2 regions of the Nitratireductor sp. L15S-10 genome follow, and region 1 is predicted to be linked to the other one. Evidence: riboswitches for the same ligand, from Rfam matches in the RefSeq annotation. Region 1 holds a riboswitch; the other holds the start of a gene.
What was found. A riboswitch is a leader RNA that binds a small molecule or an ion and turns the genes downstream of it on or off. The one in region 1 is predicted to bind thiamine pyrophosphate.
Positions count from the first base shown of each region.

Region 2: another riboswitch for thiamine pyrophosphate. It lies ahead of thiC (phosphomethylpyrimidine synthase ThiC); the one in region 1 lies ahead of thiB (thiamine ABC transporter substrate binding subunit).

Region 1 is NZ_CP120674.1:777,364-793,001, reverse strand. It holds gene P2W41_RS03810 (tyrosine recombinase XerC) at 1-909, opposite strand, end outside; gene P2W41_RS03805 (ABC-F family ATP-binding cassette domain-containing protein) at 1,028-2,839, opposite strand; gene P2W41_RS03800 (thiamine diphosphokinase) at 2,843-3,490, opposite strand; TPP riboswitch at 3,583-3,696, shown strand; gene thiB (thiamine ABC transporter substrate binding subunit) at 3,734-4,738, shown strand; gene thiP (thiamine/thiamine pyrophosphate ABC transporter permease) at 4,759-6,357, shown strand; gene thiQ (thiamine ABC transporter ATP-binding protein) at 6,354-7,100, shown strand; gene P2W41_RS03780 (M48 family metalloprotease) at 7,272-8,759, shown strand; gene P2W41_RS03775 (RNA polymerase factor sigma-32) at 8,798-9,655, opposite strand; gene P2W41_RS03770 (CarD family transcriptional regulator) at 9,995-10,567, opposite strand; gene fdxA (ferredoxin FdxA) at 10,948-11,286, opposite strand; gene P2W41_RS03760 (RNA-binding S4 domain-containing protein) at 11,424-11,813, opposite strand; gene P2W41_RS03755 (helicase-related protein) at 11,823-14,882, opposite strand; gene phbB (acetoacetyl-CoA reductase) at 15,548-15,638, opposite strand, start outside.
Region 2 is NZ_CP120676.1:164,558-180,195, reverse strand. It holds gene P2W41_RS20190 (thiamine phosphate synthase) at 1-236, opposite strand, end outside; gene P2W41_RS20185 (thiazole synthase) at 233-1,006, opposite strand; gene thiS (sulfur carrier protein ThiS) at 1,008-1,205, opposite strand; gene thiO (glycine oxidase ThiO) at 1,189-2,157, opposite strand; gene thiC (phosphomethylpyrimidine synthase ThiC) at 2,161-3,975, opposite strand; TPP riboswitch at 4,087-4,212, opposite strand; gene P2W41_RS20165 (RraA family protein) at 4,403-5,062, opposite strand; gene P2W41_RS20160 (carbon-nitrogen hydrolase family protein) at 5,074-5,880, opposite strand; gene P2W41_RS20155 (TRAP transporter large permease) at 5,918-7,201, opposite strand; gene P2W41_RS20150 (TRAP transporter small permease) at 7,217-7,720, opposite strand; gene P2W41_RS20145 (TRAP transporter substrate-binding protein) at 7,756-8,760, opposite strand; gene P2W41_RS20140 (LysR family transcriptional regulator) at 8,859-9,776, opposite strand; partial or broken gene P2W41_RS20135 (IS30 family transposase) at 9,972-10,636, shown strand; gene P2W41_RS20130 (LacI family DNA-binding transcriptional regulator) at 10,799-11,815, opposite strand; gene P2W41_RS20125 (6-phosphogluconolactonase) at 12,072-12,770, shown strand; gene P2W41_RS20120 (sugar isomerase domain-containing protein) at 12,763-13,533, shown strand; gene P2W41_RS20115 (N-acetylglucosamine-6-phosphate deacetylase) at 13,530-14,681, shown strand; gene P2W41_RS20110 (neutral/alkaline non-lysosomal ceramidase N-terminal domain-containing protein) at 14,678-15,638, shown strand, end outside.

The DNA.
Region 1 (15,638 bases):
GAGCAACCGCGCCGTATCCACACCGGTATAGACCTGCGTGGTAGAGAGGCTTGCGTGACCCAGAAGCTCCTGGATTGCGCGCAGGTCGCCACCACGCCCCAGAAGATGGGTGGCGAAGGAATGCCTGAGCGCATGGGGTGTCGCCGTTTCCGGCAGATTGAGAGCTGAGCGCATGCGTTTCATCTCACGCTGGATGATGGCAGGCTGCAACGCACCGCCACGCGCGCCGCGAAAGAGCGGCCTGTCGGGGTCCAGATGCCAGGGGCAAAGGCGCTGATACTCGGCAACCGCCGCGACGGATATCGGCAGCATCGGCACAAGCCGCGTCTTGCCGCCCTTGCCGGTGATCCTGAGCGCGCCCTGGCGCAACTCCCCGACCTGGCCGCCAAGAAGCCCCAGCGCCTCTGAAATGCGAAGCCCGGCTCCATAAAGCAGCGTGAAGACAGCAGCATTCCGCGCCGCGATCCATGGCTCTTCGGCAAGCTGCCCCTCGCCTGAGGCGACCTTGCGCGCGTCGGCAGCCGTCAGCGGCTTGGGCAGCGCGCGCGGTGCACGCGGCGCCTTCAGCGCTGCTGCGGCCGCCGCGTTCACCAGCCCCCGACGCTCCAGATGACGCAGAAACGAGCGCACACCGGCAAGCCCGCGCCCGAGCGTGCGCGCGCCCGCCCCCCGGCCCCGCCGAAAGGCCAGAAAGGCGCGCAAGTCCGCCGGGCGCAGTTCGGCAATGTCTGAAAGACCTGGCGCCTCGCCGCAATGGCCGGTGAGAAACTGCAGGAACTGCCGTGTATCACGCTCATAGGCATCGACGGTCAGCGCGGAAAGACGACGCTCATCGGCCAGCGCGGAAAGCCAGGTAGCACGCGCTTTCTGCAGATCGGGCTTTGCGGAAATGAGGAAATCCTGGTCCATGCGGCGCATTCTGAACCAGTCTGGTTAGCGAGCGGTGAAGGCGATCGGAACGACGGCTTCCTTCTCCCTGCCTGTGTGGTGAATATCCCTTGAAACCGGAGCCAAGCAGCGAAAATCGCTAGGCGCCCTCGACCTCTTCGCGCAGCATCTCCAGTTCCAGCCATTCCTCTTCCATCTTCTCCCGGCTCGCGCGCTTTTCATCAAGCTCTTTGGAATAGCGCTGAAAAGCGGCGGTATCGCGCGTGTAGAGGTTCGGATCGGCAAGTTTCTGCTCCAGAGCCACGATCTCGTCAGCCAGCTCATCGATTTTCTTTGGCAACGTCTCCAATGCAAACTTCTGCTTGTAGGAGAGCTTCTTCGACGCTGCCTTGGGCGCACTCACATTGCCGGCAGGCTTTGCCTTCTGCTGCTCGGCACTGCGCGCCTTGCGCCGTTCCAGCTCTTCGCCCTTGCGCTGCGCCATCATGTCGGAATAACCGCCGGCATACTCGATCCAGCGACCATCGCCCGCAGGCGCAATCGTGCTCGTTACCGTGCGGTCGAGAAAATCGCGGTCATGGCTGACAAGCAGCACAGTCCCCGGAAAGTCCTCGACCAGTTCCTGCAGGAGATCGAGCGTCTCCATATCGAGATCGTTTGTCGGCTCATCGAGAACCAGCAGATTGGCCGGCCGTGCGAGGAGCCGGGCCAGAACCAGCCGGGCGCGCTCACCGCCCGAAAGCTCGCGGATCGGCGTGCGCGCCTGCTCCGGTTTGAACAAGAAGTCCTTCATATAGGAAACGACATGCCGCTCCTGCCCGTTGACGACGACGCTGTCGCCGCGCCCATCGGTCAGGAAGTGAGAAAGCGTCTCCAGCGGATCAAGCGCTCGCTTCTGGTCCAGAATGGCGATTTCCAGATTGGCACCGAGCCGCAGCGATCCCTCATCGGGCTCGAGCTTGCCTGTCAGAAGACTGATCAGCGTTGTTTTGCCGGCACCGTTGGGCCCGACAAAGCCAACCCGATCGCCCCGCAGGATGCGTGCGGAAAAGTCCTTCACCACCTGCAATCCGTCATACGATTTGGCAAGCCCCTTCGCCTCGATGACGAGCTTGCCGGATTCGGCGGCGTCGCTTGCCGCCATGGTGGCCACACCCTCCGCGCCACGGTGGCTGCGGTGCTTTTCACGCAGCGCCTGCAACTCTCCCAGGCGGCGCACATTACGCTTTCGGCGGGCGGTGACGCCGTAGCGCAGCCAGTGCTCTTCACGCTCGATCTTGCGGGCAAGTTTGTGCTGCTCGCGCTCTTCCTCTTCGAGCACCTGATCGCGCCAGTCCTCGAAATGGGCGAACCCCTTGTCGAGCCGGCGCGTCATCCCCCGGTCGAGCCACACGGTTGCGCGGCTTACCTTTTCCAGAAATCGGCGGTCATGCGAGATGGTGACAAGGGCAGACGAGGTGCGCTGCAATTCATCTTCGAGCCACTCGATCGTGGCGAGGTCAAGATGGTTGGTCGGCTCATCGAGAAGCAGCAAATCCGGCTCCGGCGCAAGCACGCGGGCCAGTGCAGCGCGCCGCGCTTCACCGCCAGAAAGCGTCGCCGGGTCTTCATCGCCCGTGAGCCCCAGCCGGTCGATGACCAGCGCCACGCGGTTGATGTCGTCGGCAGGACCAAGCCCCGCCTCCACATAGGCGCGCACGGTTGCGAAGCCCTGCCAGTCGGGCGCCTGCGGCAGATAGCGTATGGTTGCCGTCGGCTGGCGAAAGATCTCTCCGTCCTGCGGCTCGACGAGCCCGGCGGCGATTTTCAACAGGGTCGACTTTCCGGAGCCGTTGCGCCCCACCAGCGCCAGCCGCTCACCGGGACCGACCATCAGCGAGGCACCGGCAAGAAGTGGCGTGCCACCGAAGGTCAGACGAATATCATCCAGCTTTAAAAGTGGCGGCGCCATGGCTCAGCGTTCTCCATCATTCAGCAGATGCGCCATGAACAGCGCCCGACCCTTCATCAGCGTTATCGAGAGGTCGCCCTTCACGACGTTGGAAAGCGTCAGCGACGATCCGAAGGGCACCTCCACGGCATCGAGCGGCCACTTCGCCCCTTCAACGGTGAGGCCGGAAAGCTCCGAGAAGCCGAGGATCGAAAACAGTGTGCCATCAGCATAGGCGAAGCTGTGGCGCCGCCCCGGGACGAGCGGCACGCCTTCCTGATGCCCGCTCGTCAGCTTCGCGGCAATGCCGCGCTCGGAGAGCTGCAATGCCTGAGCGAAATGCAGGAACATGTGGTCGGCCCGTTCGCCACCAAAGGCGCCGGCCAGCAGAAGGCTTGTCGCCCCGGCCTCCAGAGCTGCCGCAATCGCGATCTCGCCGTCGGTCTTGTCCTTCTCGGAGGGGAAGGTGCGGCGCGCCACATCGACATAGGAGTCCTCGAACCCATCGGGCACGGAATCGAAATCCCCAACCCAAAGCTCGGGTTTGACGCCGAGAAGTGCTGCGTGGCGTATGCCCGAATCCGCCGCGATAATGCGGCTGTCGGCGATTTCGGCATCGAGGGCCGGTGTCCGGGTGAGGTCTCCACCTAGGAGAAGGGTAAATCGGCTCATGGGCTGGCCCATATCATGCCGGCGAGCCAGCGCCAACGGCGTTTGCACCATTCCTGCCCCTTGCAGAATATCGCTCTGCGCCCTAATTTCCGGTTGCTCTAACGGGGTGCCGGCGCGTTGCCGGCTGAGAGGCCTGGGACAAACCAGGCCAACCCGCGGAACCTGATCCGGTTCATACCGGCGGAGGGATTAGACGCTCTTGGAACAGCGCCTCATTCCCCAACCAGAAACGAGGAGGCGCAGATGCGCACCATCACCCTGATTTCCACGCTGTCGATTGGCACCTTTATCCTGACGGGGCTGGCGGCAGCGCAGGATAAACTCACCATTTACACCTACGAAAGCTTTACCTCGGATTGGGGCCCCGGCCCACAAGTGGAAAAGGCGTTCGAAGCCGAATGCGGCTGCGACGTGGAGTTCATTTCGGTGGCCGATGGGGTGGCGCTTCTGAACAGGGTGAAGCTGGAAGGCCAATCCACAAAGGCCGACATCGTGCTCGGCCTCGACAACAATCTGCTTCATGAGGCGCGGGAAACCGGCCTCTTCGCACCCCATGGAACAGACATGGCCAGGGTGAAGGTGCCGGGCGGTTTCGAGAACGACATTTTCGTACCCTTCGACTATGGCTATTTCGCTTTCGTCTACGACACCGAGGCCATCGAGACACCACCGGCCAGCCTGAAGGAACTGGTGGAAAGCGATGGCGATTTGAAGATCGCAATACAGGACCCGCGCACCTCCACACCGGGGCTTGGTCTGCTGCTCTGGGTCAAGGCCGTTTACGGCGAGGAGGCTGCCGCCGCGTGGAGCAGCCTTCAGAACAAGGTGCTGACGGTGACACCCGGCTGGAGCGAAGCCTACGGGCTGTTTACCAGCGGCGAGGTCCCCATGGTGCTGTCCTACACCACCTCACCCGCCTACCACCGGATAGCCGAGGATACGGAGCGCTACAAGGCTGCCGGATTTGCCGAGGGCCATTACCTGCAGGTGGAAGTGGCAGCGCAAACGGTCAACGGCGCGAAGAATCCGCTGGCGCAGAAGTTCCTCGCTTTCATGACCGGTCCCGGCTTTCAGGATGCCATCCCCGAAACCAACTGGATGTTCCCGGCCGGAGAAACCTCCAGCCCTTTGAATCCGGTATTCGAAGATCTGGTGAAACCTGAAAAGACACTCGAATTCACACCCGAAGAGGTGGCTGAGAACCGGAAGGCGTGGGTTGATGAGTGGCTTTCGGTGATGAGCCACTGACTATCCCCCGGGTCCCCGCCATGGACAGACGCATAACAGCGGGACGCATCGCGCTTGCCGCCGTTGGCCTGCTTGTCGGCGGAGCCTTTGCCGGCCTCGCGGTGGAGGCGGCGCGCCAGGGTTCTGACGTGCTGGATGCGTTCGATGCATGGCTTCTGCGCATTGCCCGTTTCACGCTCTGGCAGGCGCTGCTTTCCACGCTGCTCTCGGTGATCCCGGCGACCCTCTTGGCGCGCGCTCTTGCACGACATCCGGTGTTTCCGGGCCGCGCCTTCATCCTGCGCCTGTTCGCCGTGCCGCTTGCATTACCGGCTATCGTGGCAGCCCTCGGCGTGCTCGCGCTCTATGGCCGCGCTGGGTTCTTTGCTCCCTATCTTTCGCTTGCTCTCAACGAACACTGGCCTGGCATCTATGGCCTTTCAGGAATTCTGGTCGCCCATGTCTTCTTCAACCTGCCGCTTGCGACACGGCTGTTTCTGAACGCGCTTGAAAGTGTGCCAGCAGACCAATGGCGTCTTGCAGCCCAGCTTGGCATGGGCGCGCGCGCCTCGTTCCGGTTTCTCGAATGGCCGGCCATGCGCGCTGCCCTGCCCGGCATTGCCGGGCTCGTCTTCATGCTGTGTGTCACTTCCTTCACCATTGTGTTGCTGCTTGGTGGGGGCCCGCGCGCGACCACGCTGGAAGTTGCGATCTATCAGGCATTGCGCTTCGATTTTGACCCCGCCCGCGCTCTGGTGCTCACCCTCATCCAGGTGACGCTGGCAGGCAGCATCGTGTTGGCGATGAGCCGCCTCGGCGCGTCCTTCAGCGGCGACGCAAACCTGCCCGTCGCACCCCGCCGGATCGTCTGGCACACACCCGCAGAGACCGGTTTCAACGCAGCCCTTATTCTTATCGCCCTCTTCTTTGTTGCAGGGCCGATGGCAGCAACGGTATTTACCGGCCTGAAAGCCGACCTCGGGCGTCTTGCCACCGAAAGCGCGGTCTTTGCAGCCACGGCCACCAGCCTTGTTTTCGCAAGCCTGTCGGCCCTCCTGTGCCTCATCCTGTCGCTGGCACTGGTCGCAGCCCGGCGAGCGCTCGAAATGAAGCGGGGTGCATTACCGGCAGCCCTGCTCGAACGCGCCACCGACAGCGGGGCCGCCATGGTTCTCATCGTCCCGCCGCTGGTCATCGGTGCGGGCTGGTTCATTCTCCTGCGTCATGTGGGCAATGTCTTCGTCTTCGCGCCGGTCATGGTCGTCACGGTCAATGCAGTGATGGCCATGCCCTTTTCCATCCGCGCCATTCGCCCGGCCTATGATGCCGCAAGCGCCCGTCATGAAAAACTGTGCCTGTCGCTCGGCATCACCGGCTGGACCCGGCTGCGTCTTGTCGACTGGCCGGCGCTCAAACGCCCCGCCGCCACCGCGCTCGCCTTTGCCGCAGCGCTTTCGCTGGGAGACCTTGGCGTCATTGCCTTGTTCGGATCAGATCAGGTGCAGACCCTGCCCTATCTGCTTCTGCAGCGCATGGGCAGCTATCGCACGGCAGATGCCGCCGGCCTCGCTCTTTTCCTGGGCCTTCTTTGCCTGGCATTGATGTTCATCGCCGATCGACTCGGCAGGGAGAAGACATGAACAGAACCGCCACCGGACCTGGAGCACGCATCGCTTTGGAAGCGCTACAATTCGCTTACCCTGGCGGGAGCCCAATGACGTTCGACACAACAATCGCGCCAGCCGATATCGTTGCCGTGATGGGCCCGAGCGGTTCGGGAAAATCGACGCTGCTCAGCCTGATCGCCGGCTTCGAAAGACCCACCTCGGGCCGTGTTCTCATAAACGGCGAAGATGTCTCCCGGCTCAATCCTCACCGCAGGCCTGTTTCGATGGTGTTTCAGGAAAACAATCTCTTCGCGCATCTCACCGTCGCCCAGAATGTGGGGCTTGGCCGCTCGGCTTCCCTGAGATTGACCGACGAAGACCGGGCAGCAGTCTCGGATGCTCTTGCCCGAACCGGTCTTGCGGGCAAGGAAGACCGGTTGCCTCAAGCGCTCTCGGGCGGAGAGCGCCAGCGTGTGGCACTTGCCCGCGTGTTGATTCGCAGACGCCCCGTTCTTCTGATGGACGAGCCGTTCGCTTCGCTCGGACCGGCCCTGCGCGACGAAATGCTCGATCTCATTGTCGGCCTGCACAGCGCGCAGGAGATGACAATCCTGATGGCGACGCATGATCCGCGCGATGCTGAGCGGCTTTGCAAAACCATGATCTTCGTGGAAGAAGGACAGATCTCCGCCACCGGCACAACCGATGCGTTCATCTCCGGCAGAGCGTCTGAAGCCTTCAACCGCTATATAGGCGCGCGCCGCGAAATCATTTAAGCTCCAAGAAATGGATTCCCCTGTTGCAGCTTATGCGCTAGACGATGCCCCGGATGGGACATGATGAAATGCTGAGGGAACCAAAAGCGCGACTGGCATGTTAAGGCTGGTCATGCTTTGGACAAGATCAACCGGAAGGACATTCACTTGTCCAATCGAGCGCCCGCTACCATGAACTTCCTGCCGCCCGCACGGTCATCGTCGCGCAAAACTGTCCTGGCCCTGACGCTCACCGCGCTCCTGTCCGGCTGCCAGATGATCCCGACCGACACGGGCAGTTTCATGCCCTCTTCCAACCCGGTCACGGTGGACACGGTGACGCGTGGCGATCGTCTGGCGCGCCTTGCCCGTCAGCAGCATCCGCGCATCCTGCAGACCTACGGCGGCGAATACTCCGACGCGAAGCTCGAACGAATGGTAGCCAAGGTCGTCGGCTCGCTGACGCTGGACGAGCAAAACACCGGCGCGGCCTATCGGATCACGATACTCAACTCACCGAACGTGAACGCGTTTGCCCTGCCCGGCGGCTATCTCTATGTCACGCGCGGGCTCTTGGCGCTTGCCAATGATTCGGCGGAGCTTGCTGCCGTCCTTGCACATGAAATGGCACACGTGACCGCCAATCATGGCATTGAGAGGCAGAAACTAGAGGCGGAAGAAAAATTCGCTTCCCAAGTGGTCAATGAAGTGGTGGGCGGGCGCGATCAGGCGGCTCAGGCCGCACTGGTCCGCGGCAAACTGCGGCTTGCCCAGTTCTCCCGCAACCAGGAGCTTGAAGCCGACCGAATTGGCATTCGCACCACCTCCCACGCTGGCTACGACGCATTCGCCGCAGCTCGTTTCCTTCAGGCGATGGACGCCTATCAGGGCTTTCGCAGTGTCAGTGGTGCGACCGACGCCAGCCTCGACTTTCTCGCCAGTCACCCAAATGCGCCGCGCCGCATCGAGCTCGCGCAACGCCACGCCCGTGAATTGCAACAGCCGAACGCGGCAGGCAAACGTGACCGCGAATCCTTCCTCGCCGGTATTGACGGCATGATCTACGGCGATTCACCGGAAGAGGGTTTTGTGCGCGGACGCGACTTTCTTCATCCGGGGCTTGGCGTCGCCTTCCGCGTCCCCCAGGGGTTCATTATCGACAATTCAGCAAAGGCGGTTACCGCCGTTGGACCTGACGACATCGCTGTCCGTTTCGATGGAGCAACCGTGCCACAGGGTACATCCCTGACGGATTATCTGATGAGTGGCTGGGTTGCCGGGCTTGAGCCCGAAACAATCCGGACCCTGACCATCAATGGCTATCCGGCTGCCAAAGGTCGCGCCAGCGCCGATGGCTGGCAGTTCGATGTGACGGTGATCCGTTCGGGCGGGCAGGTTTATCGCCTGCTGACTGCCGCCCCGGCAACGAGCGGCGATCTTGAGAAGGTTGCCGATTCTGTTGGTCAGAGCTTCCGTGTGCTGAACCAGGCGGAGCGTGCTGCGCTCACACCCCTGCGTATCCGCGTGATCACGGTCCAGCCCGGCGAAACACTTGCTTCGCTTGCCGCACGCATGCGTGGCGTCGATCGGAAAGTGGAGCTCTTCCGGCTGTTGAATGCTCTCGGCCCCGGCGCATCACCTTCAGCGGGAACCAGGGTGAAGATCGTCACCGATCAATAACGGTAATCGTGCACCTTCACCGGAGCGCCCACAAACGCTCAGGCTGCACCCCCTGGGAGCGCAGGATGCTCGCGGAGAAGCACGCCGCGCAACTTCTCGATCGCCCTGCTTTCGATCTGGCGAACACGTTCCTTTGATATTCCGAGCGCGGTGCCGAGCGCCTCGAGTGTCGCCCCGTCGTCTGACAGCCGGCGCTCGCGTATGATCTTCAGTTCGCGCCGATCCAGAACATCGAGCGCCTTGGCAAGCCAGAGCGCACGACGTTCACCGTCGATCATATGTTCTACAGTCTCATCCACCGGCTCATCATCGGAAGGGATAAATTCCATTCGCTCCGCGGAGGCCTCGCCTTCATCGCGCATCGGCGCGTTAAGGGAGAGGTCAGGTCCGGACAGCCTCGCATCCATCATCGCCACATCGGCTGGTGAAACACCGAGGAGCTTGGCTGCCTCTTCATGGATCTCACCAGAGGTTCCCATACTTTTCTGCAGCTTTGCCCGCAGACGACGAAACTTGAAGAAAAGCGCCTTCTGGGCTGAGCTCGTTCCGCCACGCACGATCGACCAGTTGCGAAGGACATAGTCCTGCATCGAGGCGCGTATCCACCATGTCGCATATGTTGAAAAACGCACACCGCGTTCGGGGTCAAACCGGGCTGCCGCCTCCAGAAGCCCGATATGGCCTTCCTGTATGAGATCAGCCATTGGCAGCCCGAAATTTCGAAACCGGGCGGCCATCGCGATGACCAGCCGCATGTGAGCCACGGTCAGTTGATGCAGCGCCTGCTGATCATTAGTTCTTGACCAGCGTTTCGCCAGGTCCTGCTCTTCTTCCAGCGCCAGATACGGCGCCTTCATCGCCTTTTCGATCAGTTTGCGTTCCGCCCGGTCTTGCATCATGCACTCCCGCGTTACCGGCCCGCCACCTTCGACAGAAGGATCGCGAGCCACCAAGCCCACACGCATTGGCCTCGCCCATGCGCTGTTCGATCATTCAGAGCATTCTCGACGCCCCGATCGAACATACGCGGCCGCGCCAAAGGCGGACGTCTCGCGAACTCTGCAAAGCCACTTTAAGGAACGTCGCAAACGGGGCTCCTCAGCCCCAACAACGAGACATCACTTAAAGTAACGAGTCGGAAACAGAAAAAGTTCCAACGGGGAACGGGATGAAGCCGGACAACAAAAAACCCGGCTGAAAAGCCGGGCTCTTTGAAAACAGTCCGAGAGAGGCGTTTATGCCGCCTCGTCCTTCTCGGCTTCCTCATTGTCGGCCTTCGCGCCCCGGCGCGGGCCTTTGTTGAGGTTTGTCTCGATCAGGCGCACAGCCTCTGTCTCCGACATACGGTTGACGGCCGCGATCTCGCGCGCCATGCGGTCGAGCGCGGCTTCATAAAGCTGACGCTCCGAATAGGACTGCTCCGGCTGATTGTCGGCACGATAAAGATCACGCACGACTTCCGAAATAGAGATCAGGTCACCCGAATTGATCTTTGCATCATATTCCTGGGCGCGGCGCGACCACATGGTGCGCTTGACGCGGGCACGGCCCTGAACAACCTTGAGCGCACGATCGACATAATCAGTCTCGGAAAGCTTGCGCATGCCAATTGACGTCGCCTTGGCCACCGGCACCTTGAGGCGCATCTTGTCCTTTTGAAAATCGATGACGAACAATTCCAGCTTGTGACCGGCGACTTCCTGCTCTTCGATCGTAACGATCTGCCCGACGCCGTGCGCCGGATACACGATATACTCGCCAGTCTTGAAGCCCTGACGCTGCGCCGATTTCTTCTGCTGGGTGGTCATCCGCCTAACACTCCTGTTCTAGTGGGGCATGCAGATACCGCCTCGCCTCGACGATACCCCGTGCCCATACGCCTGCCGGCTTCTCGGACGCATGACAGATTTCAAGCTCTGGGAAATGGTGACAGCCCCTGTACCGCAGGCCCGCCACGCAAACCAATACACCCTGACCCAGATAGCCCCGGTCCGGATTTTGAGCCCCACCTTTCAGTGATTAGTCTGTGTGCGCCATCAAAAGACGTGTTGTCACCGGCATGATTTTACGAAGCTACCACAAAAAGCCGAAAGAATCAAGAATTTGACGCATGTGCGAAGATGTCGCGGCAGAATCCTGCGCGACCGCCCCGTCTTTCAGCGTTATGCCCCACGGACGAAAAGTGGGCTCAATCTCCTTCGCCAGGCTCCGGCGAAAAGTACTGCTCCAGCTTGTTTTCGACACCGTCGAATTCCTTGGCGTCTGCCGGAGGTTCTTTCTTGGCAGTGATATTGGGCCATTTTTCGGCATACTCGGAATTGAGCTGAAGCCAGCTATCCAGACCCGGCTCAGTGTCGGGCTTGATCGCCTCTGCCGGGCACTCCGGCTCACAGACGCCGCAATCGATGCACTCATCCGGGTGAATGACGAGCATGTTCTCGCCCTCATAGAAACAGTCCACCGGACAGACTTCTATACAGTCCATGTACTTGCACTTGATGCAATTGTCGGTGACGATATAGGTCATTGGTGCTCTCGGCTGACAGCTTCTTCGAATGTCGAGAGGTGAGGTATCGCCTTTGAAGGGCCGTTGCAAGGCCCGTTATTGCGCGGCAATCGTCGCAGGCGAAATCCCATTCCAGCTTCGCAGAACTCGTTCGGGCCTCATCCGTCGTCACGCCAGCGATCCAGCGCGCGACGCTCCTTCTTCGTCGGGCGACCGGCTCCGGTGTCGCGCTTTGGCGGCAGCGTCGCGGCCACGATCTCTTTCGGCGGAGCGGGCGGTGTCATATCCTCGTAGAGCATACGCGCCTCTTCCGCAGGACCACGGCGCGTACCAGGCGCCAGAACCCGGTAGACAAGGATGCGGCGGTCAAGAGAGATCGTGAGCACATCACCCACCTTGATCTGGTAAGCAGCCTGCTCGATCTTGTTACGATTGACCCGGACGCGTCCCGCCTGTGCGAGCTTGGCGGCGAGTGAGCGTGATTTCACCACCCGCGCAAAGAACAGCCACTTGTCGATGCGCTGCCGTTCTAAAGCCGTCCCGATCATTGCATGGCGCTACTTTTTCAACTGGTCCTTCAGGGCAGCGAGCTTGGCAAAGGGCGAATCCGGATCGATCCGGGCCGGCCGCTCCTCGCGCGGACGGTGAGGCGCGCCCTTGCGCTTGAAGCCTGGCTTGTCACCGTCCTTGCGTGGGGGCTTGCCGCGCTTCTGCGCACCGTCACGTTCCTGACGCCCACGCCCCTGCTGACGCGGATTTCCCTTGCCCGCACCATGACGTTTGCGCCCGTCAAAACGCGCCTGCCGCCAGATGATGACAGGTTTGGGCTCTTCTTCCTCGCCGGCTGCACCGGATGCACCTGCATCCGGGGCTTCTGAAGCAGGTTCTTCATCCTTCCCGGCGTTTTCTGCATCCGGCTCGGCGTTTTCTGCATCCGGCTTGCTGGGATCTGCGGCCGGTGCCGCGTTTTCCACCGGGGCCTCCACCGCGTCTGCTGCGGCTGCGCCATCCACATCCGGTTCGGCAGTCTCTTTGTGCGCAGCTGTGTCGGAGCCTTCGGCGACTGGTTCGACGGCACCATCGCTCTGGGCTTTCTGCGCCGTTTCGGTCTGCGAAGCCGTCTCGTCCAGAGCCTTCAGATGCGCAGCCACCTCATCCGCGGGCTTTGGCTCTCCCCGATAACCCAGCCCCTTGAGGATCGCTTCCATATCATCAGCGGTCGCGCCAAGAATCGACATCATCGCCGGTGTGACCACAAAGGCACCCCCGTCATAGCCGCCTTCAGGGCGCGCGCCTGCTCCCGGCTTCCAGGAAAGCGCGGGACGAATCAGATCCGCGAGGCGTTCGAGAATGTCGACACGCACCGCGCGGCGCCCAAGATTGCGATAGCCCGCGAGCCCGTAGAAGGCTTTCTCAAAAGTCGGATCGGTAACGATGGAGGTGCGTCCCGCGGCGAGCGCATTCACGACATCTCCATAGCCCGGCTTGTCCTTGGCATCGTTTATAAGCGCCCACAGAAGCGTCAGAAGGCCGGCAGGTGCGGGTTTGATCAGCGCAGGAACAAAGATGTGGTAGGCGCCAAAGCGGACACCGAGGCGGCGCAGCGAAGCGCGCGCATCCTGATCAAGAGCACGGACATCTTCGGCCACGTTGCGTCGATTGAGCACGCCGAAGTTCTCTGCAAGCTGGAAGGCGATGCCGCGTGCCATTCCCGAGAGACTTTCAGTGTTTCGAAGGTCCACCAGAGGCTTGAGAAGCGACTCGATCTGATATGACACAAAGCGCTCGGCGCGCGCAGCAACCTTGTCGCGTGCCGGCCCGGTAAGCTGCTCGTCTGCCAGAAGCACAACACGCGGTTTCAAAGCATCGTCGCCAGCCACGAGCGTACCGACAGGCTGCCCGAGCCAGCGCAGCAGGCCATCGGAATCGAGCGCCAGATCTCCATTGCCTGACGAAGCAAAACGCTCGGCCCGGGTTTCAAACTCGGCTGCGAGCGCTTTTTGCGCGGCTGCCTTGACGGCTCGCGCGTCTTCGCCTTCCGCCGAACGGTCGGCAGTAAAGCGGAACCCTAGCATCTCACCAACATGGTGCCCCTCGACAAGGACTTCGCCAACGGGGCTGATTTCTGCTTCCGGCATTGCATTCTCTCTCAGGCGCTTCATGAGCACGGAAGTCCTGCGGTCCACAAAGCGTTTCGTCAATCGCTCATGCAGCGCATCGGACAAACTGTCCTCAATCTCTCGTGTTTTTTCTTGCCAGTGTGTCGCGTTGGCCAACCATCCGGGCCGATGCGAAACAAATGTCCATGTACGGATCTGCGCGATCCGCTGCGATAAAGTATCGATGTCCCCCTCGGTGGACGAGGCGCGTTTGACCTGTTCAGCCATATAGTCTTCATCGACATGGCCCATTCGCGCCAGATCAGAAAAGACTGCACCAACAATTTCTGCGTGCTGGGCCGGTGCAATGCGCCGGTAATCGGGGAGCACGCAGGCTTCCCACAGAAGGCCGACACGTTCGCGCCCGTTCGCCAGCTTGCGAATGTCCTCATCTCGCGACAGGAATTCGAGCACTTTGGCATCCGCGGCAGGCAGCGCGCGGGTGAGCCCCTCGACCGGAGGCGGCATATCAAGTGAGGCTCTGAGCGCGTCGATGCTTGAAAAGTCGAACGCTGCAGTACGCCATTGCAGCACCTTGACCGGATCGAATTCATGCGCCTCGATGCGATGGACGAGTTCATCGGCAAGCGGATCCACCTGGCCTGTCACACCAAACGTGCCGTCGCGCAAATGTCGGCCTGCACGACCGGCGATCTGGCCGAGCTCTGCCGGATTGAGGTCGCGATACTGGAAACCATCGAACTTGCGGTTCTGCGCAAACGCTACGTGGTCGACATCGAGGTTGAGCCCCATGCCGATCGCATCCGTGGCGACAAGGTAATCGACGTCGCCAGACTGGTAGAGTGCCACCTGAGCATTTCGTGTGCGCGGGCTCAACGCGCCAAGCACCACGGCGACACCGCCACGCTGACGACGGATCAACTCGCCGATCGCGTAAACCTCGTCTGAGGAGAACGCGACAATGGCCGAGCGGCGCGGTAGCCGCGTGATCTTGCGCGAACCGGAATAGGTAAGCACCGACATGCGCGGCCGCGTGATGACGGAAAGGCCCGGCAGAAGCTTTTCCAGGATGCCGCGCATCGTGCCGGCACCCAGCAGCAGCGTTTCCTCGCGTCCGCGCAGATGCAGGATACGGTCGGTAAAGATATGCCCACGCTCGAGATCAGCGGCAAGCTGCACTTCGTCGATGGCGACAAAGGCCACATCCGCCTCGCGCGGCATGGCCTCCACCGTGCACACGGAAAAGCGCGCTCCAGGTGGCGATATTTTTTCCTCGCCGGTAATCAGCGCCACATGCTGCTCGCCCACCTTGGCAACAACCCGCGTGTAAACCTCGCGTGCCAAAAGGCGCAGCGGCAGACCGATGATACCGCTCGAGTGCGCCACCATGCGCTCGATGGCGAGATGCGTCTTGCCCGTATTGGTAGGGCCGAGGATGGCTGTGACGTTGCGCCCCGATAGTGACCGGGGACTGGCGTTCTGATTCTGGAAATTCATAGGCCCGAAAAGCCGTCTACCTCAGCGAGAAAAGGCGGAAACACCGGTTAGCACGCTTTACCTCTCCATTCCAAGGCAAGACTGCCACTCCGCCGACAAAGCCTGCCAAAACAACCTGAAGATCAATGTGTCCGTTAAGGTTTGGAACGAGTCTGGAACGAATCAGCGACGAATCACTGACTTTGAACGTTTCCTGTTTTGTTCACCCCCACATGCTGTACATCCCAGAGCGTACGGACCTAGATGCTGAATCAGCGTACCACCGAATGAACATGAATCGGGCAGCGAGCGTTAACTTTTGAACGCACGTCACAAAACCGCTCTTCTCAACTTCGACCAACCATAAGATTTTGTTAGAGAAATTTGCTGATCCGTTAACCGGGGCTCGACGCATTAATGAGCGGCGAGTTAACACTTCGACCAAACCCGGAACGAATCGGCGACGAATCAGTGATATCGGAATGTTCCCGATACGTTCACCACTACATCTGGTGTTTTCCACACCCTGTCGACAGATAACAAACAGCTTATCCACAGGCCGGATCCAACAGGATGAAAGCCTCGTTAACCAAATTGCTTCAAATTGATACAGAATCGATCAAAGCGCGACGCCGCTTTTTCTCCACAGCACCCGGGAAGCCAGGCGCACGTCGCGCTTTTTTTCTTCAGACGAAGTATTGTCCGCCATTGACGGTCAATGTCGATCCGGTCACGAAGCCGGCATCGTCCGAGGCCAGAAACAGCACAGACCGTGCG
Region 2 (15,638 bases), on a different replicon from region 1:
TCCTGGCCCAGATGGATGAAATCGCAGCCCGTTTCGATGGCCAGCCGCCAGTGGTCGTTGATGATGAGCTGGCAATTGTGTTCGGCACAGATGCGCCTTGCCTCGATGATCTCTCCACGAAGCCCCGCTTCATCCATCTCCTTGATGCGCAACTGCACGAGCTTTACGCCGAGGGGGACGAGACGGGCGATCCACGCCGCACTGTCGACGATCAAATAGAAGGGATCGACTTTCATTCAAACACTGCCTTGCCGATCACCGGCGTTGAGGGAACAGCCATATTGCGCGGCTCCAGCGGACCGGCCAGAAAGGCCTTTCGCCCCGCTTCGACAGCACCGGCAAAGGCTGCCGCCATGGCCACTGGCTCACCCGCCTTCGCCACAGCCGTATTGAGCAACACGGCGTCAAAGCCCAGCTCCATCACCATGGCCGCATGGGAGGGGCGCCCGAGCCCCGCATCCACAATGAGCGGGATATCGTGAAAGGCTCCACGCATGGCCCGAAGCCCATCCACATTGACCGGCCCGCGCGCGGAGCCGATGGGCGCACACCAGGGCATCAAAACCCCGCATCCCGCCTCAAGCAGCCGCTCCCCCACCACCAGATCATCGGTGGTGTAGGGAAAGACCCTGAAACCTTCATCGTTCAAAATGCGCGCTGCTTCTACAAGACCGAACACATCCGGCTGCAGCGTGTCGTGATGGCCGATCACCTCGAGCTTGATCCAGTTCGTGCCGAAAAGCTCGCGCGCCATCTGCGCCGTGGTCACCGCCTCCTTCACCGAATGGCAGCCCGCCGTGTTGGGCAGCACCCGCACACCGAGCTCGCGGATAAACTCCCAGAACTGCCCGCCCCTGCGGTTGCCCGCCATCTCGCGGCGCAGCGACACAGTCACGATCTCGCAGCCGCTTGCCCGCACTGCATCCGCCATGATGGCGGGGGAGGGGTATTGCGCGGTTCCCAGAAGCAACCGCGAGGACAGGGTTTCGCCATAGACTTCCAGCATGTCAGCCTCCCTGCATGGGCGAAAGGATCTCGATCCGATCGCCATCTTCCAGCGCGCACCGGCTTCGTTCCGCTGCCGGAACGACCTCGCCATTGCGCGCGGTGGCGAGGAAGTCGGGCGCGTAATCCAGTTCGTCGAGCAGGGCGGCCAGCGTTGCCGCTGACACCTGCCGCGCTTCTCCATTAATCGTGAGCTTCATCGAACACCTCCACGCGTTCGTTCAGGATGACGGCCGCCGCCTCACGCGCCATGGCCGGCGAGAGCAGAAACCCATGGCGGTAAAACCCGTTCACGCGGACGCCCTCCGGCGTGCGCTTCACGCGCGGGAGATTGTCGGGATAAGCGGGTCGCACACCGGCGCCCGTCTCCACGATCTTTGCCTCGGCAAAGGCCGGATGCAGGCTATAGGCCGCGTTGAGCAATTCCATTATCGAGCGGGCGCTGATTGGCCCGTCATCCCCGCTTTCGATCATCGTCGCGCCCACCATGAAATGGTGATCTGCACGCGGCACGATATAGACCGGTATGCGCGGATGAAGCAGCCGCACCGGGCGTGACAGGCTGATCTCTTCGGTTCTGAGGAGAAGCATCTCGCCACGCACTCCGCGCAGCTCCGGATCCGCCGCCGCCATGCCCGTGCAATCGGCAATCCTGTCCGCCTCGACCTCCATTTCGCAGACGAAACGAACACCGGCCTTCCTCAACACCTCGGCAAGCGTCGTCAGCGCCAGCCGTGGATCGAGATGCGCCTCGCCCCGAAAGAAAAGCCCGCGCCGGAACCGGCCTTCAAGATCAGGCTCGAGTGCGGCCACGGCCTCGCCCTCCAGCCATTCATGGCCGGACGTGCGCGCGGCAAAGCGGTCGAGCTCCGCCCGGTCCCGCGCCGGCGCAACCACCAGTGTTCCGTTGCGCAGCACATGGCCGGGAAGGGCGGCCTCCCACCAGTCTGCCGCGCTCTTTCCGAGCGTAAGCACCGGCTCTTCCGCGCTCTCGCGCTCACACCACGGCGCAAGCATGCCGCCCGCCAGCCACGAGGCGCTGCCCGCCGGGCCGGAGCGGGTGTCGTACACCGTCACCCGCACACCCGCCCGCACCAGCTCATGCGCCAGCGTGAGGCCGGCGACGCCGGCCCCACGAACAAGGACATGCATGGATCACTCCCCGGGCTCGACCGCCTTTTCCAGCGGCATGTAGAGTTCGCCGCCCTCGCGGAACTTCTCCGCCATCTTGGCCATGCCCTCCTTCTGCGCCTCGGCGCGGATGTCGTGGGAAATGCGCATGGAGCAGAATTTCGGACCACACATGGAGCAGAAATGGGCCACCTTGTGCGCTTCCTTGGGCAGCGTTTCGTCGTGGAAGTTCCGCGCAGTCTCGGGATCGAGCGAGAGGTTAAACTGGTCCTCCCAGCGGAACTCGAAACGCGCGCGCGACAGCGCATCGTCGCGGATCTTGGCCGCCGGATGCCCCTTGGCAAGGTCGGCCGCATGGGCAGCGATCTTGTAGGTGATGACGCCCGTCTTCACATCGTCGCGGTCGGGCAGGCCCAGATGCTCCTTCGGCGTGACGTAGCAGAGCATGGCCGTGCCGAACCAGCCGATCATCGCCGCGCCAATGCCGCTGGTGATGTGGTCATAGCCCGGCGCAATGTCGGTCGTGAGCGGCCCAAGCGTATAGAAAGGGGCCTCGCCGCAGACATCGAGCTGCTTGTCCATGTTCTCCTTGATCTTGTGCATGGGCACGTGGCCGGGGCCCTCGATCATCACCTGGCAATCCTTCTTCCAGGCGATCTGCGTCAGCTCGCCCAGCGTCTCCAGCTCGGCAAACTGCGCGGCGTCATTGGCATCGGCGATGGAGCCCGGACGCAGGCCATCGCCCAGCGAGAAGGAGACGTCATAGGCGCGGCAAATGTCGCAGATTTCCTCAAAATGCTCGTAGAGGAAACTCTCCCTGTGGTGATGCAGGCACCACTTGGCCATGATCGAGCCGCCGCGCGAAACAATGCCCGTCACGCGGTCGACCGTCAGCGGGATATAGTGGAGCCGCACACCCGCATGGATTGTGAAATAGTCGACGCCCTGTTCTGCCTGCTCGATCAGCGTATCGCGAAAGACCTCCCAGTTCAGATCCTCGGCAATGCCGTTCACCTTCTCCAGCGCCTGATAGATCGGCACGGTGCCGATGGGCACGGGAGAATTTCGAATGATCCATTCACGGATGTTGTGGATGTTGCGGCCGGTGGAAAGGTCCATCACCGTATCGCCGCCCCAGCGCGTCGCCCACACCATCTTGTCCACCTCCTCGGCCATGGAAGAGGTGACGGCGGAGTTGCCGATATTGGCGTTGATCTTCACGAGGAAATTGCGGCCGATGATCATCGGCTCGGCTTCCGGGTGGTTGATGTTGGCGGGGATGATCGCCCGGCCCTTCGCCACCTCGTCGCGCACGAATTCCGGCGTCACGAAATCGGGAATGGCCGCGCCAAAGCTCTCGCCATCACGCGCCTGTGCGGCTCTTGCCTGCTCGCGGCCAAGGTTCTCGCGGATGGCGATATATTCCATTTCCGGCGTGATGATGCCGGCCCGCGCATAGGCAATCTGCGTGACGGCCTTGCCGTCCTTTGCCCGCAGCGGCTGGTGGCGCGTTGGAAACTCCGGCGTCAGCCGGTCGCCGGAAACGAAGCCATTGTCCTCCGGTTTCACATGGCGGCCCTCATAGGCCTCCACATCGCCGCGGGCCTTCACCCAGGCCTCGCGGATGCGCGGCAGGCCCTTTTCGATCTCGATCAGCGCATCCGGATCGGAATAGGGGCCGGAGGAATCATAAACGGTCACTGGCGGCTCGCCGGCGCTCGGGTGCACGGCGATCTCGCGCATGGGCACGCGAATGTCGGGGTGAAGCTTGCCGGGTTTGTAGATCTTGCGCGACGCCGGCAATGGGCCGGTGGTCACTTTCGGAGCGATAGCATCCATGGGTCAGAGCCTCCTCTGCTCAGTCAGCAATGGAGACCCAGTTCGTGCCGAGAGGAGGAAAAGCGCTGACGTTCCGCTATGGAAATGGTTTCGGCTCAAAAAAGCCAGCGACCCGCCAGGCATGCACCATCCCTACGCCAGTATGAACTGGATCAGGTTCATCGGGTCACTGCGCTGCATGGAAAACCATGCCCAGCAGAATCTCAGCCCCTTGGCGGGACCCCCCAGGTGAGGCCGTAACGTGTGTGAAGAGGGGCGCTCTTGTCAAGCACCCATGTCAGATGCCGGGCAACAAGTTTGGGAAGGGGGCTTCGAGCCATGTCTCGAAGCCCTCTTCCTCTATCGAGAGGCCATACCCGTCATCCCGGCCGACCGCTGGGCTATCCGGGATGACGGGAATGATTTGTGGATGAGCCGCTGCCAGATCCTAGGCGCTTGCCTCAACGCGCTCCTTCGCGCCGGAGATGGTCGGCAGGCTCTCGCCGGCGTCGATGCGCTTCAGGAGTTCGACTTCCCGCGCCTGCATCTGGATGGCGCGGTCGGCCACCATGTCCACCTCGTCGGGAGACAGGATCAGCACGCCATTCTCATCGGCCAGCACCGCGTCGCCCGGATTGACCACCACACCGCCAACGCTGACGGGGATATTCATCTCGCCCGAAACGCCCAGCAGCTTGGTGGTGATGGGCGAGGGGCCGCGGCACCACATCGGGAAGCCATGACGCTCGAAATCGGCGACATCCGTCGCCGGCCCGTCCACCACCGCACCGGCGGCCTTCTTGCGGGCCGCCGTGTGGGTGATGACGCCGCCCCAACAGGCGTGGCGTGTATCGCCGGCACGGTCAATGATCACGAAATCGCCGGGCCGGATATGGTCCATCGCGTAATGCAGGAGCGTGCTGTCGGCATGGGGCAGGCGCAGGGTCACCGCTGTGCCGGCAGCCCGCACCTTCGGCAACATCGAGCGGATGCCCGTGTCGAGGAAATTTGCGTGCAGAAAGTGGCCCACTGTGGCGGTCTCCACCTGCATCAGCTTGTCGATCTTGGCCTGTGCCAGCTGCTCCGGCATCGAGTTGACCTGGTACATATGCGTATTCCTTATGCGACGACGTGATGGTCTGCGACCGGCATGGACCGGCGGATCTGCTCGGCATAGCCGGTGTCGATGGTCGCGCTTGCATGGCCGACGCGATCCGAGCAGTTGGCGATGGTCACGCCCCACGGGTCGATGATCAGCGAGTGGCCGAAGCACAGCTTCCTGCCCTCGTCATGCCCGAAGATCTGGGCCGATGCGGCCACATAGGACTGCGTCTCGATGGCGCGGGCGCACAGAAGCTGTTCCCAGTGGTCCTTGCCGGTCTGAAGCGTGAAGGCGGCGGGCAGCACGATCACCTCGGCGCCCTTGTCACGCAGCTTGCGGAACAGCTCCGGGAAGCGCAGATCGTAGCAGATGGCGCAGCCGATCCTGACGCCTTCCAGCTCGTAGACAACCACGTCCTCGCCGCGCTTCATCGTGTCGGATTCCAGATAGCTCTGGCCGCCGGGAACCTTCACATCGAAAAGGTGGATCTTGCGGTAGCGGGCAATCTCCTTGCCCTGCCGGTCGAACACGATGGTCGTGTTGTAGCATTTTTCGCCCGCCGCCTCGGCCATGGAGCCGGCGTGAATGTTCACCTTCAATTCGGCGGCCAGCGCCGACATGGCGCGGTAGGCTTCGCCATCGGGAAAGGTCTCCGCATTGGCGCGGCGGCTTTCCACGGTCCCACCCATATATGTGAAGGTTTCGGGCAGGACGACGAGATCGGACTTGTCCTCGGCAACGGCCTTGCGGATCAAGGCTTCCGCATCGGCAATGTTCTTTGCCTTGTCGTCCTGCGAGTTCATCTGAATGACGGAGATTTTCATGAATTTCCCTTGCTTTGGAGTTTGATTGAGGCGGCCGTCAGGCCGGCCCCAGAACGAGATTGGGGAGGAAGAGCACCAGCTCGGGCACGAAGGTAATCATGAGCAGGGCAATGATGAGCGGGACGAGAAACGGGAGGATCGCCACCGCCACTTTCTCAAACGGCACCTTGCCCACCTCCGCGACGATGTAGAGCGCAATGCCCATTGGCGGTGTGGCAATGCCGATCAAAAGCGCCAGGGTGATGATGAGGCCGAAGTGAATCCGGTCGATGCCGAACTGGTCGATGATCGGCAGAAGCATCGGCACGAGGATCAGCTTGGCCGGCACACCTTCCACGAAACAGCCAACCAGAAGCAGAAAGCCGAGCAGGAGGAACAGGAAGACCGTGCGCGATTCGGTGAACAAAAGAATCTGATCAGCCAGTTGCTGCGGGATCTGCTCGATAGCCAGAAGCCAGCCCATCACATGCGAGAAACCGATGATGATCATGATCACGCTGGTGATGGTCATCGTTTCCGTCAGCGCCTGCCAGAGCATGCGAAAGGAGAAGGTGCGGTAAACGAAGCCCAGCGCGATGGTGTAGACGCAGGCCAGAACACCCGCTTCCGTGGCCGTGGTGAAACCGGTGAGGATGGCAACGAGGATGATGCCCGGCGCAATCAGCGCGGCAATGCCGTCGATGGCGGCCCGTCCGATCTGCGGCAGGCTCTTGCGTTCCTCGCGCGGAAAATCTCGTTTGAGCGCAACGAGATAGTTGAACGCCATCAGCGACAGGCCGACGATAATGCCGGGAATGATGCCCGCCAGAAAGAGCCGCGCCACCGAGGTGTTGGACAAAAACGCATAGACCACCAGGCTGATGGATGGCGGGATGATCGGCCCCACCACCGCGCTTGCAGCCGTGAGAGCCGCCGCGAAGGGAGCGGGATAGCCGCGCTCGCGCATGGCCTTGATCTCGATCGTGCCGAGGCCGGCACAATCGGCCACCGCCGCGCCGGAGACACCGGCAAAGAGCAGCGACGAGACAACGTTCACCTGCGCAAGGCCGGCCCGCATATGACCAACAAGCGCGGAGGCGAAGTTGAAGATGCGGTCGGTCATGCCGACGCCGTTCATCAGATTGCCGGCCATGATGAAGAAGGGGATGGCAAGCAGGGACGGGTTGTCGACGCCGTCGAGAACCTGAAGCGGGATGATATAAAGCGTGTCGGAAAAGCCCGCATAGATGAGGGCAGAGAGCACCGCCAGGCCGATGGCCATGGTGATCGGCACACGCAGAAGGATGAGGGCGACGAAGCCCGCGAAAAGTAGCAAGGTCATGGTTCTACCCGGATCCTAGATGTCGCCGACATGGTGATGCTCAGGCTCCGGATGCCCTTTGATGGCATGGACGAAGTCGCTGAAGAAATGCAGGGCAATGAGCCCGCAGGAAACGAAGAAGGGGACACTCAGCCAATAGCGCTGAATACCAACCATCTCGATATTGCCCACCTGACGCTGGATCAGCTCCGGCGCTTCGCGCAGGATGATGAGCAGAAGCGCGATAACGGCAATGTCCACCAGCATCCGCCCGGCGCGGCGCACCGGGGGCGGAGTGGCGTTCAGCAGAAAATCGACGGTGATATCCTTGTTTTGCCTGTAGACGACGAAAAAGCCCAGAAAACTCATCCACACGAAGCAGACGATGCTGATGGGGAAGGCCCAGACCACCCCCTGACCGAGAAATGCGCGTGACGCGACATTGAGTGCGGTCACGAGGAGCATGGCGAACAATGCCGCATTCGCTCCCACAAGAAACAGCCGATCGATAACGGCCAGGATTCGATCCAGGACGGGCATAAAACCTCCCCCATCAATGTGAATTCAAAGGATGCCTATTCGGCGCGCGACGAACGAACCGCGTCAAGGAACCCTTCGGGGAGTTCACCCTTTTCCTCCATCTCCTGATAGAAGCTCTGCATGCGCTCAACGAAATCAGACGTGTCCGGCTCCGTATAGGCAACGTCCTTCGCCTTCATGGCTTCAAGATCGCTGTTCGCCGCAGCAGTCATGCGCTTTTCCGACTCTTCGGCCATTTCGGCAAACGCGTCGAGAACCTGCGCTCGCAGTTCATCGGAAAGGGCGTTCCAGCGCTTCGCGTTCGTCATGAAGGCCATGCCCTGCGGGTATTCGTCATGACGGATCACGTGTGGCGCAACCTCGTAGAACTTCATCGGCTGGACCAGCGCGATCGGGCTGTTCACCGCATCGACGATGCCGCGGCTGATGGATTCATAGACTTCCGTCCATGCAAGCGTGCGAACCTCTGCACCCAGATGGCGCCAGGCGGCGGCGGCCAGCTCGTCGGGATGCATGCGCAGCCGCGTGCCCTGCATTTCTTCCAGGTTCGTCCACGGCTTGTCGGTCACCATCACGCGGTAAGGGCCACGCAGGAAGGCGGTCGGAGAGCCGATCAGCGCAATGCCGGCTTCGTCTTCGATCTGCTTGAACCAGCCCTTGACCAGATCGGTCTCCATGAAGCGGACCCAATGCTCGCGGTCGTCAAAGAGGAAGGGGGCCGAGGTGAACTTGATATCCGGAACCCATTTCTGGAGATAGCTGGTGCCTTCCGGATAGACATTCACTGTGCCGATCTGGAGCTGCTCGAGAACAGTGTCATCGGAACCAAGCTGCTCGTTCGGAAACACCTTGATCTCGACCTCACCGCCAGTCTTCTCGACCACTTTGTCGGCAAAAAACTGGAACAGTTCGCCTTCGATGCTGTCCGGCGGCATCTTGTGCGCCATGCGCCAGGTCTCAGCCTGCGCGGAGACCGTTGCGGCAGCGCCGATCGCTGTCATCACGCCTGCGGCCAGAACATTGCGTAGAATACGGTTCATTATCCTTCCCCATCTTTTTTGTCTGGTTATGGGAACAGGATCGGAGAGCCTTCTTAAAAAGTCCAAATGAAAAATATGGCTTCCTGTGATAAATTTTTTCAATCAGTGTTGATCAGGTAGTCGTCCGGGAAGCGGCTCGAATAGGCAATCGCCTGCTGGCGGGCCATTTCCACAAACTCGTCCCTGAGTGTCTTGCGGGGCGAGGCCTCCGTGATTGCAAAGAACTCCAGCGGTGGAAATTCCACATCCACGCTGATTTCGTGCAGCGTTCCGCTTGCCAGTTCCTTCATCACCACCGCGCGCGGCATGGGCGCGATGCCCAGCCCTTCCTCGGCCATCTGCACAATGGTTGCAATGGAGTTGGACGAGTGCACGTTGACCCGCACCTTGGAGTGCATTTTCAGGTAGCGCTCCAGTGTCTTGTAGGGGATCGAGTTTTTGGGAAAGCTGAGGATCGGCATGTCGAGCAGCGTGCCCACCGTGGCCCTTCGAATGGGGAAGGCGCTGGGGCTCGCCACCCAGGCGACCGGGAAAGAGCCGAGCGGCACGAAATCGAGCTTGGGGTCGTTTCCATCCCGCATCGCCAGTCCCACATCAACCGCATGATCCCGCAGCGACTGGATGACATCGGCTGAGGTGGACGACAGCATCTCGATGTTCACGCCGGGATATTTTTCCCGAAAGCATTCCATGAGCTGAACGAACCAGGAGCGCAGGATGGTGTCCGTGACGCCGACGCGCAGCGAGCCGGTCATCTTTCTGTTCTTGTTGACCAGCCACTTCATTTCATTGGTGAGTTCCACCACCATCTCCGCATGCGGAAGAAGGACCCGGCCTTCGCTCGTCAATTGCACCCCGCGTTTCGACCGCTCGAAAAGCCTGGTGCCCAGCTCATTTTCGAGTGCGTTGATACGTGAGGAAATGACTGGCTGGGTGGTGTGCAGAAGATCGGCAACCTTGCGAAAATTCCGCACTTTCGCAAGGTGAATGAAGGTTTCCAGAAATCGCAACTGCACGGTGGCTCCCCCCGCAACATCAACCGGTGGCTTCCCAAAGGATTGCGATGAATCCTATTGCATTTTGTAATCAGACGAAATCGCCCAACGCGAGCCAACAAAGGCCGTTTATGTTCCATAATGTATATTATCTGACTCAACTGTTTAGGGTGGTGGGTTCAAGTTTGAAGGGCGGCTTGCGAGAGGTAACAACGCATGAAACGCACCTACTCCCAAATTGCCGTGGATAAAAGCCGCAAGAACGCCCGCTGGCGGATGGCCGGCATTAGCGTTGACCACATTGCCGCGAAACTCGGCCAGCTTCGTTCAACGATTTTCCGCGAGGTCCGGCGGAACATCTTCGTCGATCCGCAGATTCCTGATCTCAACCGCTATTATTGCGTCGCGGCCCATGACACGGCGCGCGAACGTCGCGCCAAGCTGCGCAAGCTCGTGCGCTTCGCCCATTTGAGGCAGTCCGTGATCGAGCGGATCATCGCCGGTTGGTCGCCGCAACAGATCGCCGGCAGGATGCGGCTGGAACGTCAACCGCTCTCGGTCAGCCACGAGACGATCTACAAGTTCGCCTACTCGGCCGACGGTCAAGCGATCAAACTGTGGCGGCATCTGCCGGAGCGTCGCGCCCGGAGTTGAACATTCTGCAGCGCCCTGATCTGGTGGCGGCACGCAGGCAATTCGGCCATTGGGAATGCGATCTGACCCAGTTCCGCAAGAACCTCGGCAAGGCCAATGTCACGTCACCGGTCGAGCGGGTCAGCCGCTTTGCCGTCCTCCTGCACAACAACGACCGGCAATCGCAGCCGACCATGGACGGGCTGATCGGGGTGCTGCAGCCCCTGCCCCATCGCGCCCGCCGCTCCTCATAGCGTACACCACTGCAGCAAACGCTGGAGCAGTATTCACAGCCCAAGTGGCGAGAAGGCTCAATGGGAGATGCCATCTCCAGAGAAGAACACGGGAACGTTCCCGGGCCTGCGCCACAGGTTTTTCCTGCTGGACACCAGCCCATGTACCATCATACGTCAGCCTTGCCCTCGTCCACGCTCGGGAGCGGGACCGGTGGTAGAACGAACGATCAGATGCGTCTCCAGAACATAGGAAGCATCTCGCACCGCCTGTGACCCAAGCACCTCCATCAGCAGAGACACAGCCAGTTTCCCGGCTTCTACGGACCGGCTCGAGACGGTCGTCAGGCTTGGCACCGTCAACGGCCCCAGCGCATCGTCGCAGCCGACCACCGAGAACTCGTCAGGCACACTGACGCCTCTCTCCCCGAGGCCGGCCAGAATGCCCTGCGCCGTAACATCGTCGAACGCAATGGCCGCCGTCGCGCCCTTTGCGAGGATGGCATCGACCGCCTGCAAACCGGCCTCGAAACTCGGCACACTGGCCGAGACGAAGCTCAGATCGAGACCAAGGTTTTTGGACGCCTGTCGAACGGCAGCGCGGCGCTGCTTGTTTGACCAGGATGTGGATGGGCCGCTGACATAGACGATGTTGCGGTGCCCGAAATCCGCCAGATGCTGCGTCGCCTCGGCAATGCCGGTGCCACTGTCGATCAGCACTTTCGGGATGCCCTTCACATCGCGGTTGATCAGAACCAGAGGGCGCAGAAGCGCATGAGCTGCAATGCGCTCATCCGATAACCGGGGCGAGGCCAGGATTATTCCCTCCACCTGCCCTGAGAATCGGCCAAGAAGCTGATCCTCTTTTTCCGGGTCTTCGTCGGAGTTGCCGAGAAACACGCAGAAATCGGAGCGATCCGCCTCAACCTGTGCAGCGCGGATCATGGGCGGAAAAAACGGGTTTGCGACATCCGGCACGATCAGCGCCACATTGCCATAGCGCCCGGTGCTGAGCGCCCGCGCCGTGTGATTGGGTACATAACCCAGTTTGCCGGCGGCGGCCTTGATCCGTTCAACGGTCTCCGGGCTCAGCATATCGGGTCGTGTGTAGGCGCGGGACACGCTCGAACGCGCCACCCCGGCCTCCTTCGCCACCTGACTGATCGTGACGCCGCCCTTGCGTTCCGCTGCCACTGCCTGCCCTCGAACCCTGTGCTTGCTTGCCACAAGATGCACCGCCGCGAGGCGTCAGGCAACCGGTTGACATGCAACCGGTTGCACAGCATAGTGCGCGCATTCTTGTTCTACTCTGCCGCAAGGCCCTGCCATTCGCGGGCGCACTCTTGGGAGACATGATTTGCAGCACAGCCAAGCCGCGCTCCAGCCCACCCCGCTTGTTGACCGCAAGATCGACAGGCTCACCGTAAAAACCTTTGCAGACCGCGATGCGATGGGTGCAGCCGCTGCTGCCGATATTGCAGAAGCGCTACGCGACCGGCTGGCCAGCCAGGAGAATGTGCGCGTCATTTTCGCGTCCGCGCCCAGCCAGGCTTCGATGATCGAGCAACTTCGGGCCATACCCGACATCGACTGGTCGCGCGTGACCGCCTTTCACATGGATGAGTTCATCGGCCTTGCGCCGGATGCGCCCCAGCGCTTCGCGCACTGGCTGAACCGGCATATTTTCGATGCGCTTCCGCTGGCTGCCGCACACCGGATCGATCCCGGCGCAGCCCCGGAGAGAGAAGCGCAACGCTACGCGGCGCTGCTTAGCGAAGCGCCCATCGACTTTGTGTGCCTCGGCATCGGCGTCAACGGCCATATTGCGTTCAACGATCCGCCCATCGCCGATTTTGAGGATCCGCTGGACGTCAAACTTGTCGAACTCGACGCCGTGTGCCGCCAGCAGCAATATGACGATGGCGGCTTCGAGAGCCTTGAGGCAGTGCCGCGCACCGCACTGACGCTCACCATACCAAGGCTGTTGCGCGCGGACCGCCTGTTCTGCATCGTGCCGGGTGCTCACAAGCGGGACGCTGTGCGCGGAACGCTGCACGGGGAGCGGACAACCGCTTGCCCGGCAAGCATTCTGCGCGAGCACAAGAACTGCACGCTTTATCTGGACAAAGAGGCCGACCCCGATGCCTGAGATCAACGCCGACGCGATCTGCGCAGACTATCTGGTCACGAGCCATGCGCTCATGCAGCGCATTCTCGATGAAGAGCGTAACACGCTGGACAAGGCCGCCGAATGCCTCGCCTCCCAGATCGAGGCGGACCGGCTTGTGCACATTTTCGGCCCCGGCGGGCACTCAAATCTCGCCAGCCAGGAAGTGTTTTTCCGGGCCGGCGGCCTGATGCATATGAGCGCCATTCTCGATGAAGGCACGCTGCTTTCCAACGGTGCTTTGCGTTCCATGGCAATCGAACGCACGCCGGGTTATGGCCGCGTTGTCATTGCCGATGCCCGCCTTGGCGAAGGCGACGTTCTGATCCTCGCAAACGCCTATGGCATCAATGCAGCTCTGATAGACGCTGCGCTGGAGGCGAAGTCTCGTGGGGCATTTCTCATCGGCGTCAGCTCGCGCGAACATGCCGAAAGCACGAGCCCGGACCACCCGGCACGTCACCCGGAAAAGAAGAACCTGCATGACGTGGTCGACATCGCCATCGACACCAAAGTCCCGATCGGCGATGCAGTGGTCAGCCTGCCGGGCATGACGGAAAACATCTCCGCCATCTCCACTTTTGCCAATGCGTTCGCGCTCAACTGCCTGGTGATCCGCACCGTTGCGAAACTGCTCGACCGCGGTGTCGAGCCGCCCGTCTGGCGCAGCGGAAATGCACCGGGTGGCGATGAGGCAAACGCCCGTTTTCTGGCCCGTTTCCGCGACCGGGTTCGCGCGCTGTGAGCACGGAGAAAACCATAGCCGGGCGCGATCCCGTCACCGGAGGCGGCATCGCCATCACGATCCGTGACGGGCGGATCGCGGCCATTACCGAGACGGATTCGCACGACGGCGCCTTTCTCACACCCGGTCTGGTCGACCTTCAGGTCAACGGCTATGCAGGCCTCGACCTGAATGACGGCGCACTGACGCCGAAGCGCGTTTGCGAACTCACCCGCATCATGACCGGGCTCGGCGTGACCACGTATCTTCCAACGCTCGTGACAGGCTCGCGCGAGCGGCTGCTCGATGGGCTTGACGCCATCGCTACGGCGCGGCGCGAAGATCCTCTCTGCGCACGCATGATCCCCGGCGTCCACATGGAAGGGCCGAGCATCGCGCCCGAGGACGGGCCTCGCGGCGCGCATCCGGCGGAGCATGTGAGGCCGCCTTCCCTCGAAGAATTCGAGGCGTGGCAAAAGACAAGCGGCAATCTTGTGCGCCTCGTGACCCTTGCGCCTGAATATGAGGAAGCGCCCGCCTTCATCCGTGCGGTGACGGCGCAAGGCGTTCATGTCGCCATTGGGCATTCCTCTGCCACGCCCGAGCAGGTGCATGCCGCTACCGAGGCCGGCGCACGGCTCTCGACACATCTGGGCAATGGCGCTGCCGCACTGCTGCCGCGCCACCCGAACCTGATCTGGGCGCAGCTCGCCGATGACCGGCTGACGGCCACGCTCATCGCCGACGGCCATCACCTGCCGGACGACACGTTCAAGACCATGCTGCGCGCCAAGGGGCTGGAACGCGCCCTTTTGGTTTCCGATAGCGTGGCGCTGGCCGGCATGGAGCCCGGCATCTACCGGCAGCCGATTGGCGGCGATGTCGAAGTGTGCGCCGACGGGCGCGTGGGCATTGCCGGGACACCTTATCTGGCCGGAGCCGGCCTGCCCCTGATTGAGAACGTTGCGATTGCCATGCGCATGGCCGGGCTTTCGCTGGCGCAGGCGCTAAGGCTCGCCACGGCCAATCCCGGCGCGTTTGTCGATGGGCGGGGCGTGATGAAGCTGGATGCGCCGGCCGATCTCATCCGGTTTTCAATTGACGGGAAAACCGGCTCCTTTGAGCTGAAGACCACGCTTGTTCACGGCGAAGAGGTGTTTTCCGCATGATCCGCGCAGGCGTCGCCACGGTAGACATCACCCCGCCCGCGGGCTTGCCGCTTTCCGGCTTTGCCGCCCGCACCCTGCCGGCCACTGGCGCACATGACCCGCTGACGGTGCGTGCGCTGGCTGTCAACGATACGGCGATGGTGGTTGCCGATGTGATCGGCCTGCACGGAGACATGAGCGCACGCATCCGCCGCCGCTGCGCCCTCCCCGAGACCAATGTCATCATCAGCGCCCTGCACAATCATGGCGGCCCCGTTTCCATGGCCGGACGCCTGACGATTGAGACCGACGAGGCCTATCTGCAAAGACTGGAAGATGCCTGTGTCGAAGCCATCGATCAGGCGGTCGCCGCGCAAAGGCCTGCAACGCTCTCGGTCGGGCTCGGATCCGACCCGGACATTGCGCGCAATCGCCGCCACCCGGACGGTCCGGTGGACCGCACCCTGCCGCTCTTGCGTGTGCGCGACGAGAATGGCGGCATGATCGCCTTGATGACGGGCTATGCCTGCCACCCCGTGGTGCTCGGTGCAGACAACAGGCTGTGGACCGCCGACTACCCGCATTATGTGCGCCGGGCGCTTGAGACCGCGCATCTTGGCGCCACCGCCCTGTTTGTTACCGGATGCGTGGGCGACGTGAACACGGGTCACAGCGCCCATGCGTCGGTCAGTCTTGCCGCAAACCCGGACCGCAGCTTTGCCGCCGCCAAGCGGATTGGCGAGAAAATCGCAAAAGCGGCAATGGATGCACCGGAGCTGCCACTTGGCGGGGATGTGACGGCGCTGGAAGCTGAGGTTGCCCTACCATTCAAGCGCCGTGAGACGGAGACGCCGGCGGAACTGGCAGCGCGGTGGCGCGCTGAGCGCGCAGGGGCTGAACCCGCGCAGGCAGCGCTGCTCGAGGCCTGGATTCACTGGGCCGAGACCATTGCGCTTGAGCCAGCCAACGCTCTGTCGG